Regions from separate parts of the Arthrobacter sp. BL-252-APC-1A genome, predicted to be linked through region 4. Evidence: riboswitches for the same ligand, from Rfam matches in the RefSeq annotation. Region 4 holds a riboswitch; each other region holds the start of a gene.
The links. A riboswitch is a leader RNA that binds a small molecule or an ion and turns the genes downstream of it on or off. The one in region 4 is predicted to bind S-adenosylmethionine.
Positions count from the first base shown of each region.

Region 1: linked by a shared signal. The riboswitch ahead of FYJ28_RS02710 (flavin reductase family protein) and the one ahead of FYJ28_RS09040 (methionine ABC transporter ATP-binding protein) in region 4 are both predicted to bind S-adenosylmethionine.
Region 2: linked by a shared signal. The riboswitch ahead of FYJ28_RS08125 (bifunctional o-acetylhomoserine/o-acetylserine sulfhydrylase) and the one ahead of FYJ28_RS09040 (methionine ABC transporter ATP-binding protein) in region 4 are both predicted to bind S-adenosylmethionine.
Region 3: linked by a shared signal. The riboswitch ahead of FYJ28_RS01350 (MetQ/NlpA family ABC transporter substrate-binding protein) and the one ahead of FYJ28_RS09040 (methionine ABC transporter ATP-binding protein) in region 4 are both predicted to bind S-adenosylmethionine.

Region 1 covers NZ_VULS01000001.1:583,485-585,675, forward strand. The annotation lists gene FYJ28_RS02695 (PhzF family phenazine biosynthesis protein) at 1-11, opposite strand, end outside; gene FYJ28_RS02700 (hypothetical protein) at 137-427, shown strand; gene FYJ28_RS02705 (hypothetical protein) at 420-692, shown strand; SAM riboswitch class IV at 782-901, shown strand; gene FYJ28_RS02710 (flavin reductase family protein) at 953-1,459, shown strand; gene FYJ28_RS02715 (PhzF family phenazine biosynthesis protein) at 1,594-2,191, shown strand, end outside.
Region 2 covers NZ_VULS01000004.1:160,923-163,113, reverse strand. The annotation lists gene FYJ28_RS08125 (bifunctional o-acetylhomoserine/o-acetylserine sulfhydrylase) at 1-989, opposite strand, end outside; SAM riboswitch class IV at 1,055-1,171, opposite strand; gene FYJ28_RS08120 (VOC family protein) at 1,295-1,936, shown strand.
Region 3 covers NZ_VULS01000001.1:280,019-282,209, forward strand. The annotation lists gene FYJ28_RS01345 (macrolide 2'-phosphotransferase) at 1-650, opposite strand, end outside; SAM riboswitch class IV at 767-885, shown strand; gene FYJ28_RS01350 (MetQ/NlpA family ABC transporter substrate-binding protein) at 959-1,834, shown strand; gene FYJ28_RS01355 (methionine ABC transporter ATP-binding protein) at 1,904-2,191, shown strand, end outside.
Region 4 covers NZ_VULS01000005.1:30,489-32,679, reverse strand. The annotation lists gene FYJ28_RS09050 (CoA-binding protein) at 1-77, shown strand, start outside; gene FYJ28_RS09045 (hypothetical protein) at 88-651, opposite strand; SAM riboswitch class I at 863-966, shown strand; gene FYJ28_RS09040 (methionine ABC transporter ATP-binding protein) at 1,069-1,860, shown strand; gene FYJ28_RS09035 (methionine ABC transporter permease) at 1,853-2,191, shown strand, end outside.

The sequences.
Region 1 (2,191 bases), on a different contig from region 4:
CGTTGTCTCATGCGGACACTGTAGTGCTTCGGCGTGTCGGCACGGAAAGGCATGCCGCACGGGTCGGCTACGCTCAGCGCATGAGAAAAGTCCGCTGCTGTTCCTCGCGGCACTGACCGCCGCTGCTGAAGCCGGTGTGGGGCTGCTGCTTCTTCTGTATCTGCAGAACACTGCTGGGCTGGAGGTCTACCAGATCGCCCTCGTCTACCTGCCCGGCGGAATCGCGCTGACTGTTCTCCCCCGGGTGCTGCACCGCTATACGGAACGCCGCGGACGCCGGGCCGGATACGTGGCGGCATCAGTCTGTTCCGGCGTAGCGGCCGGATGCCTGGCATTCACACCCTCCGCTGGTGATCGCGGTGCTCTGGGTGCTGACCTGCGCGTCCTGGGCGATGCTGATCCCGATGCATGGGGCGGTCGTGGCTGAGACCGGCAGAGTTCGCCTCGGCCGGGGAATGGCGCTCCTGAGTAATGCAGGACTGATTGGCGCCGCGGCAGGATCCCTGTTGGCAGGCTTCCTCTACGACGGCGGTTCGTGGCTGGTTTCCTGCCTGGTGCTGGGAGCCGTCATTCTCAGCGGGTCCATCCTGGGGCCGCTGGCCCTGAACAGGATGGGTGTCAGAGACAGACCGGACTTCCCTGCCGTGGCACCGGCCCCTGTGGAAACAGGAAACGGGCCGGCAACCGGTTAAGTACTCCCGTTACGAACTGTTGCCCGCCACAGCCGGTATGTGACGAACGTTTGCCCCGGGCCCCTTCCCGCTCCTAGATTGGTAGCCAGAATCAAGAGTTCCAGCCACAGGCCCTGGCCGGCTGGGCGGCAACCCTCTCGCCGTAGCGGGGTGCTCCAGGTGACGATTCGGCCGTTCCGGTGGATCTCCCGGTCCGGCAAGTACAGCGCTGGCATTTCGCGGTTCGCACCGCAGGCTGCGCGTCAGGCAGAGGAATCTCCATGGCACTTGAAACCGATCTCCAGCCCAACGCACTGCGCCGGGCCTTTGGGCGCTTCCCCTCCGGAATCGCAGCACTCTGCGCCGAAGTCGACGGCGCGCCACAGGGAATCGTGGCCTCTTCCTTCACCGTGGGCGTTTCGATGGATCCGCCCCTGGTCATGTTCGCGGTGCAGAATACCTCCCGCACCTGGCCGCTGCTTCGGGCTGCGGACCGGATCGGCGTGTCCATCCTGGGCACGGGGCACGACGGCGTCTGCCGCCAGATCGCTTCCCGCGACGGCGACCGCTTCGCCGGACTAAGCCTGCACGAAGCCGGCACCGGCGCCCTGTTCCTGGACGAGGCCGCCCTCTGGCTTGAAACATCGGTTGAGAACGAGGTTCCCGCCGGGGACCACGCCGTCGTCCTGCTCCGCGTTCACGGCTACTCAACCCACGACGGCGCCCATGAGCCGCTTGTCTTCCACGGCTCGGCGTTTCGGAATCTCGCGGTTCCGGCTTTCGCCTGAGCCGCCCGACCGCGCTAAACGCTCCGTTTTGGGAAATCGCTCCGCCGCGCCACGCAGCGAACAGCACAAACTGGAGCAGCTTGGGGCAATCCGTGGCTAGCGGATCCACCCGGCCGACTCACTAAGCTCAAATAGTGACTTCCGAAATTCCCGTATCCACCCGCCCGTTTGTCCAGGTTGACGTGTTCAGCCCGGAGCCCTTCGGCGGCAACCCGCTCGCCGTCGTCCTTGAAGCCTCCGGCCTAACCGCCGCCCAGATGCAGCGGTTCGCGAACTGGACCAACTTGTCCGAGACCACCTTCCTTCTGCGCCCGGAGGATCCGCGCGCTGACTACCGGGTCCGGATTTTCACTCCGACCGAGGAGCTGCCGTTCGCCGGGCACCCAACCCTCGGCTCCGCCCACGCCTGGCTGGAAGCCGGAGGCAAACCCCGCCAGGAGGGCATGCTCATCCAGGAATCTGCCGCCGGGTTGGTGCGGATAAAAGCGGACGACGACGACGGCGGCCGGCTGGCGTTCGCGGCTCCGGACCTGACACGGTTCGGGCCTGTTGCTGAGCACGAACTGGACCGCGTTGCGGCAGGGCTGGGACTCCCACGTGAGGCGCTGCTGGACGCTGCCTGGCTGGTCAACGGTCCTGAGTGGATCGGTGTGCTGCTGGGCTCCGCTGAGCAGGTGCTGGCGATCCAGCCCAACTACCCGGCCATGGCGGGGCTGGCAGTCGGCGTCATCG
Region 2 (2,191 bases), on a different contig from region 4:
CCTGCGTACGCAACTGAGATGACGTCGTCGTGCGCTTCCAGCCACTGTGCGACGGCGACGGCGTTTTCAACGTGCCGCTCCATGCGCAGGCTCAGCGTTTCCAGGCCCTGTGCCAGGAGGAAGGCGTTGAACGGGGACAGCGCGGAGCCAAGATCCCGCAGCAGCTGCACGCGGGCCTTGAGGATGTATGCCAGGTTCGCGCCCAGCACGCCGTTGGCCCCAAGATCGCGGGCGTAAACCAGGCCGTTGTAGCTCTCGTCCGGGGTGTTGAAGCCTGGAAACTTCTCCGGATCCGCACCGAAGTCGAAGTTGCCCGAGTCCACAATTGCGCCGGCGATTACCGTGCCGTGCCCGCCCAGGTACTTGGTGGCCGAATGCACCACGATGTCCGCTCCCCATTCGATGGGCCGGATCAGGTACGGCGTGGACAGGGTGCTGTCCACGATCAGCGGGATACCTGCCTCATGCGCGACGGCGGAGATCCCCTCAATGTCAAGCACGTCCTGGCGGGGGTTGGAAACAACTTCCCCGAAGAACGCCTTGGTGTTGGGACGGACCGCTTCCCGCCACTGGTCCAGGTTGTCCGGGTTGGCGACGAAGGTGACGTCGATTCCGAACTTCTTGAACGTGTGCTTGAAGAGGTTGTAGGTGCCGCCGTAGAGGCTGGGGCTGGCCACAATGTGGTCCCCGGCCTGCGCCAGGTTGAGGATCGCGTAGGTTTCGGCCGCCTGGCCCGAGGCGAGGAGGAGCGCTCCGAGTCCGCCTTCCAGGGACGCGATACGGTTCTCCACCGCTTCCTGGGTGGGGTTGCCAATCCGGGTGTAGATCGGTTCGAGCTCAGCCAGTGCGAACCGGTTTGCTGCCGCTTCGGCGCTGGGAAAGACGAAGGAGGAGGTTTGGTAGATGGGCAGGGCGCGCGCGCCGGTAACGGCGTCGGGCTCCTGACCTGCATGGATCTGGCGGGTTTCGAAGGACCAGTTGGCAGACATTGTGCTCCCTTTATGACCAGGGGCCCCACCGGGTCTGGTTCGGAGTACACCGAAGCGACACGTGTGGCCCGCGCTTGCCGGTACGCCTGTTTGCGTACGGCCAGGTCTTCACCCGGGGCACCCCACCGCGGTTGGAGGGTTGCCGGCCAGCAAGCCGGGGCTATCTGCTGGCACTCATGACCTGTACCCATAGAACCAACCCCCCAGCAGTTGCGCAACCCATATGACGCAGCATGAAAAAGACGTGTTACCGGCTTAGGCTTGCCTTAGTCGAGACACAGGTCACAACGTGCCAAGATGTTCGCATGCGCCTGGATCACGTCTCTTATGCCTGCGAATCCGACGGCCTGCTGGCCACCACGGAACGCATTGCTGCTGCCCTTCAAACCGACTTCGTCAAGGGCGGGGTGCACCCGCGCTTTGGCACCCGCAACATGATCATTCCCCTTGCCAACCACCAGTACCTTGAGGTTGTTGAGGTACTGAACCATCCGGCCTCGGACAAGGCTCCGTTTGGGCAGGCCGTGCGCGCACGCTCTGAAGCCGGCGGCGGCTGGATGGGCTGGTGTGTTGCCGTGGAAGACCTGGCTCCCTTCGAAGAACGCCTTGGCCGCTCTTCCGTTCCGGGCAACCGCAAGTTCCCCGACGGCCAGGAACTTACCTGGCGCCAGATCGGCATCAACGGACTGATTGCAGACCCGCAGGTTCCGTATATGCTCCGCTGGGATGAGGATAAGGCCGACCTGCATCCGTCCCGTGCCTTCGCTGGAACCGTCTCCCTTGAGTCGCTCACGATCGCCGGCTCTGCCGAACGTGTGACCGAGTGGCTGGGTATGCCGGTTGAGAAGCCGCTGGAATCCGTGGACGTCACCTGGGTCTCCCCCAAGGGCACCCCGGGCATCATGTCTGTCACCTTCGCTACGGAGAAGGGTCTCGTCGAGATCTAGTTCTGGGTTGATTCGCTCCGGTTTGTGACAATCGCTCCGGTACGCCGGGGACGATTTTTCCCAAACTGGAGCGTTTCCAGCATGGGTGAGGTGCTTGCCGATTTCTCTCCGCTTCGGGACATCCCTGCGATTTTGGGACACCCCTGGCACAATTTCGCTCCACTTCGGGACAACTCTGCCAGTTTGGGACAACCCTGCGCAGCGCCGCGGCAGGAAAGTCCCAAACTGGCGGGCAAGTCCCAATGTGGAGGGTTT
Region 3 (2,191 bases), on a different contig from region 4:
ATCCGGTCTGTTTCATCGAGCAGCAGATGCGCCGGGTACAGCTCCCCGTGGGTCAGGACCACCCGCTGCGGCCACAGACCGTCCTCGTCCAGCCACCGCCGCCAGCCGGAGAGCAGGGCAGAATCGATCCGGAATTCGCCCTCCACCCTTTCCAGGTTCTCAGCCCAGTACCCGCGGACTGCCTCAGGATTCTCTGACGGAATACCCGCTGCCGCGGCGGCAGCGGGATCCATCGTGTGGAGGGAAGCTATCAGCGCTGCCAGGGACTCAAGGTATTTCGCGGAGGTCGGATCGAAATGCCAGTTCGGCTGGTTCTCCGCGTTCATAGTGAGGCCCGGCGTTCCAGGCAGCAGAGGGTAGGCCACCAGATCGGATTCCTGGATTTTCCAGTCCGGCACGGCGACACCCAGCCGCGGACGCACAAAGTCCAGGATTGCCTGTTCACGCGCCTGGTTTGCTGCGACGTCGGGGCGTCGCGGGAGCCGCAGTACCCACTCCTGGCCAGTGCCGGCCTCCGTGGCGAAGGCGACGCGGTAATCCAGGCCGGCTTCATTGAAGCTGACACTGCCCGGATCCAGCGTCAGGCCATGAGAGGCGGCCAAGTCGAAGATATCCCCGGGGCTCGGCTGTGTTTCGGGCAGCTGGCTCATTTTTCCTTCTCTCCTGTGAGACGTTGCATTTCGCTGGAATTCACCGTGTGACGCCGCACGACGCCGGATGTCGCGCCGGTGGCCATCGTATCTTCCGGTCCCTACTGTGGGGGAAGAATCAAGAGCTCCAGCCATCGGCCCTGGCCGGCTGGACAGCAACCCTCTCGTCGTAGCGGGGTGCTCCAGGTGAAGATTCGGCCCTGCCGCGGACATCCCCGCGGGGCAAGTACGGCGCCGGCACTGCCCTCACAGCGGCCTGCGCCCCATCGTTCACGGCCCGCCGTGAACCCACCGGAGAGAACCGAACCATGAAAATCAGCAGGAAACTCCTGTCTCTGGCCGCTGCACCCCTCTTAGTCCTGGGCATCGCAGCCTGCGGCTCTGCAGCAGGTGACGAAGGAACCGTAAAGATCGGCGTCGTGGGTGCCAGTGATCCGTACTGGGCAACCTACGAGGAAGCTGCCGAAGCGGAAGGCATCGACGTCGAAATCATCGACTTCGCGGAATACACCCAGCCCAACCCCGCTCTCACCGAGGGCGAACTGGACCTGAACCAGTTCCAGCACATCATCTACCTTGCCCGGTATAACGTCTCTGCCGGGGAGGACCTGGTTCCGGTGGGATCCACCGCCATCTACCCGCTGGGTCTGTACTCCACGCAATACGACTCGGTGGAGGAGATCCCCGACGGCGCCACTGTGGCGGTGCCCAATGACGAGAGCAACCTGGCCCGCGGGCTGCTGGTGCTGCAGTCCGCAGGACTGGTGACCCTGGCCGACGGCGGAAGCGCCTTCTCCACGCTCGATGACGTCGATGAGGCCAAGTCCAAGGTGAAGGTCACTACGCTCGAAGCATCCCTCACACCGACGTCGCTTCCGGACGTCGCCGCGGCGATCATCAACAACGACTTCGTCGAGGATGCCGGGCTCAGTGCCGCTGACGCCATTGCCCAGGACGATCCCTCCGATCCCAAGGCGATCCCGTATGTGAACGTTTTCGCTGCACGTTCCGGGGAAGAGAACAACGAGACCTACCTGAAGCTGGTGGAGATCTACCAGAACACGCAGGCCGTGCAGGACGGAGTGCAGAAGGCTTCAGGCAACACCGCTGAGTTCCTCAAGGTGCCGGTCGAAGACCTGCGCAGTTCACTGGCCGACGTCCAGAAGGACATCGAAGAACAGTAGGCAATCCGCCCGCGGGCCGGTTCGGCGCTGCCGGACCGGCCCGCGCAGCCTGTCGGACAAGGAACAGCAATGGCTCTCATTTCACTGCGGAACGTCTCCAAGACCTATCCGCCTGCCCGCCGGGGCGAGCCCCCGGTTACGGCGCTGCAGGACATCAGCCTTGAAATAGAAGCCGGGGAGATCTTCGGCATCATCGGGTATTCCGGAGCAGGCAAAAGCACCCTGGTTAGGCTCATCAACGGATTGGAGGCTTCCACCGGGGGAGAGATCACAGTGGATGGCCGCGCGGTATCCGGTGTGCCCGAGCGCAAACTTAAAAGCCTGCGGCTGGACATTGGAATGATCTTCCAGCAGTTC
Region 4 (2,191 bases):
AGCGCGCCGCAAACGCAGGGCTCGACGTCGTCATGAACACCTGCCCGGTCATCGAGGCCGGAAGGTTTGGACTCTAGCGACGGAACATCAGACGCTGTCCTGGATCCGCTGGTCCACGGGCAGCGCCCGGTACGCTTTCCAGGCCTGAATCATCTGATCGCGGCTGCCGCCGGGATGTGCTGCATGCCAATGCCTGGAGAAGCGGTTCAGTTCAAACTGCGGGCTGATCGGCCGCGGGGCGGCATCCCGGGTGGCGTGCCAGTGGTCCAAGGCGGCCGCCAGCGTTGCGGTGCCGTCATTGGCGGCAAAGAACTCCCGCATCGGCGCATCGAACCGGAACCCGGGCCCGAGGGCGTGGACGAAGAACTCCCGCAGCACCTGGCTGCACGGATGTCCCGCCGGAATCACGGTGTGGATGGTCAGCGGCGGTACGAGCCGCTGCCGGGACATGTGAGGCCTGCCGGCCGGGGGAGGAAGCGGTGTGCCCGCCAGGAATGCGGCGATGCGTTCTGCCAGCTGCTCCTTTGAACCGGCAGCGGATATCTCCTGCGTGCGCGCGAACGCCTGCAGCTCTTCCTTTAGCCAGTACCAGCGGCGGAATTCGGCCGGCCCAAGCGAGGGCGAAAGGGCGGGGCGTTCCGTAGGTGTCACGTTCCCATCCTCGCGGATTCCCAGGAGAATCAGTGCTCCCGCGCCGCAGGACGCCCGTGAGTCTGCGCGGGTGGCGCGTGGGTTGGGGCAGGGACCCCCACGGACGTAACAAAACGGATTGTGACGCCGCTGCGCGTTACGCACCGACGCATTCGGCCGCACGGGGAAATCTTCTGGCCCCGCCGGTGCCTGGGCGGTTTAGATAGTCCCGTAACCATCCAGAGCGGCTGAGAGACCTGGCTCCGTGACGCCGCAGCAACCCCCTTCCGCGGGCTTTCCGCTGAAGAAGGGTGCTACCGCCAGGACCGATGGAGAAGCACCTGCTCTTTGCGGTCCGCTGCCCCGTGCCTTCCGCACGGCTGCGTGAGCCTGCGGAGGCGTGCACCTCTTCCCGGGCTCAGACCGCAGGAGGACAGCATGATCCGGATCGAAAACGTCTCTACCGTCTTTGGGGGCGGTGAATCGGCCTTCACGGCAGTGGACAACGTCACCCTGTCGATCCCCAAGGGAAGCATCCAGGGCATTATCGGGTTCTCCGGTGCCGGTAAATCCACCCTGCTGCGCAACATCAACCTGCTGGAACGCCCAACGTCCGGCCGCGTGCTCGTGGATGGAACGGACCTCACCAGTCTGGGTGATGCCGAGCTTCGGGCAGCCCGGCATGAGATCGGCATGATCTTCCAGCACTTCAACCTGCTGAACAACCGGACCGCGGCGCAGAACGTGGAGCTCTCGCTCAAGTTCGCCGGAGTGAAGAACGCCGCCGAACGCCGCGCCCGCGCACTGGAGGCGCTCGCCGTCGTCGACCTCTCGGAGAAAGCGGGGACCTATCCGGCCAAGCTCTCCGGCGGGCAGAAGCAGCGTGTTGCAATTGCCCGTGCCCTGGCCACCCGGCCCAAGGTGCTGCTGTGCGACGAACCGACCTCCGCTGTCGACCCGCGGACCACTGCCTCCGTGCTGCAGTACCTCAGCGACGTCAACGCACGGTTCGGCATCACGATCGTGGTGGTGACCCATGAAATGAACGTCATCAAGGCCATCGCGGACAACGTGGCCGTGATGGAGGAAGGCCGGGTCGTGGAACAGTTCGCGCTCGCGGAGCTGGCCCGGCCCGGGTTCACGCCGGCCACCGCAATCGGCCGGTACCTGATCTCCGATGAAATCACCCTGGACCGGGCTGCCGGCCGGGAAGGAGCCCGCGTTGCTTGAGCGAATTGCCGAAGTCTGGCCGGAACTGCTCGCCGCGCTGGGGCAGACCGGCACCATGCTGCTGGTCGCGATCCCGCTGGCGGTGCTGATCGGCACCCCGCTGGGGGTGCTGCTCTACTCCCTTGGGCCGGACGGGCTGGGGCACAAACCGCGGCTGCACCGGGTCCTGGACTCCCTGGTGAACCTGGTGCGTTCCTTTCCGTTCCTGATCCTGCTGATCGCGATCATCCCGTTCACCCGGTTCGTGGTGGGAACAACCATCGGCACCGCAGCCGTGATCGTGCCGCTGACCATCAATGCCATCCCGTACTTTGCCCGGTTCGTGGAGCAG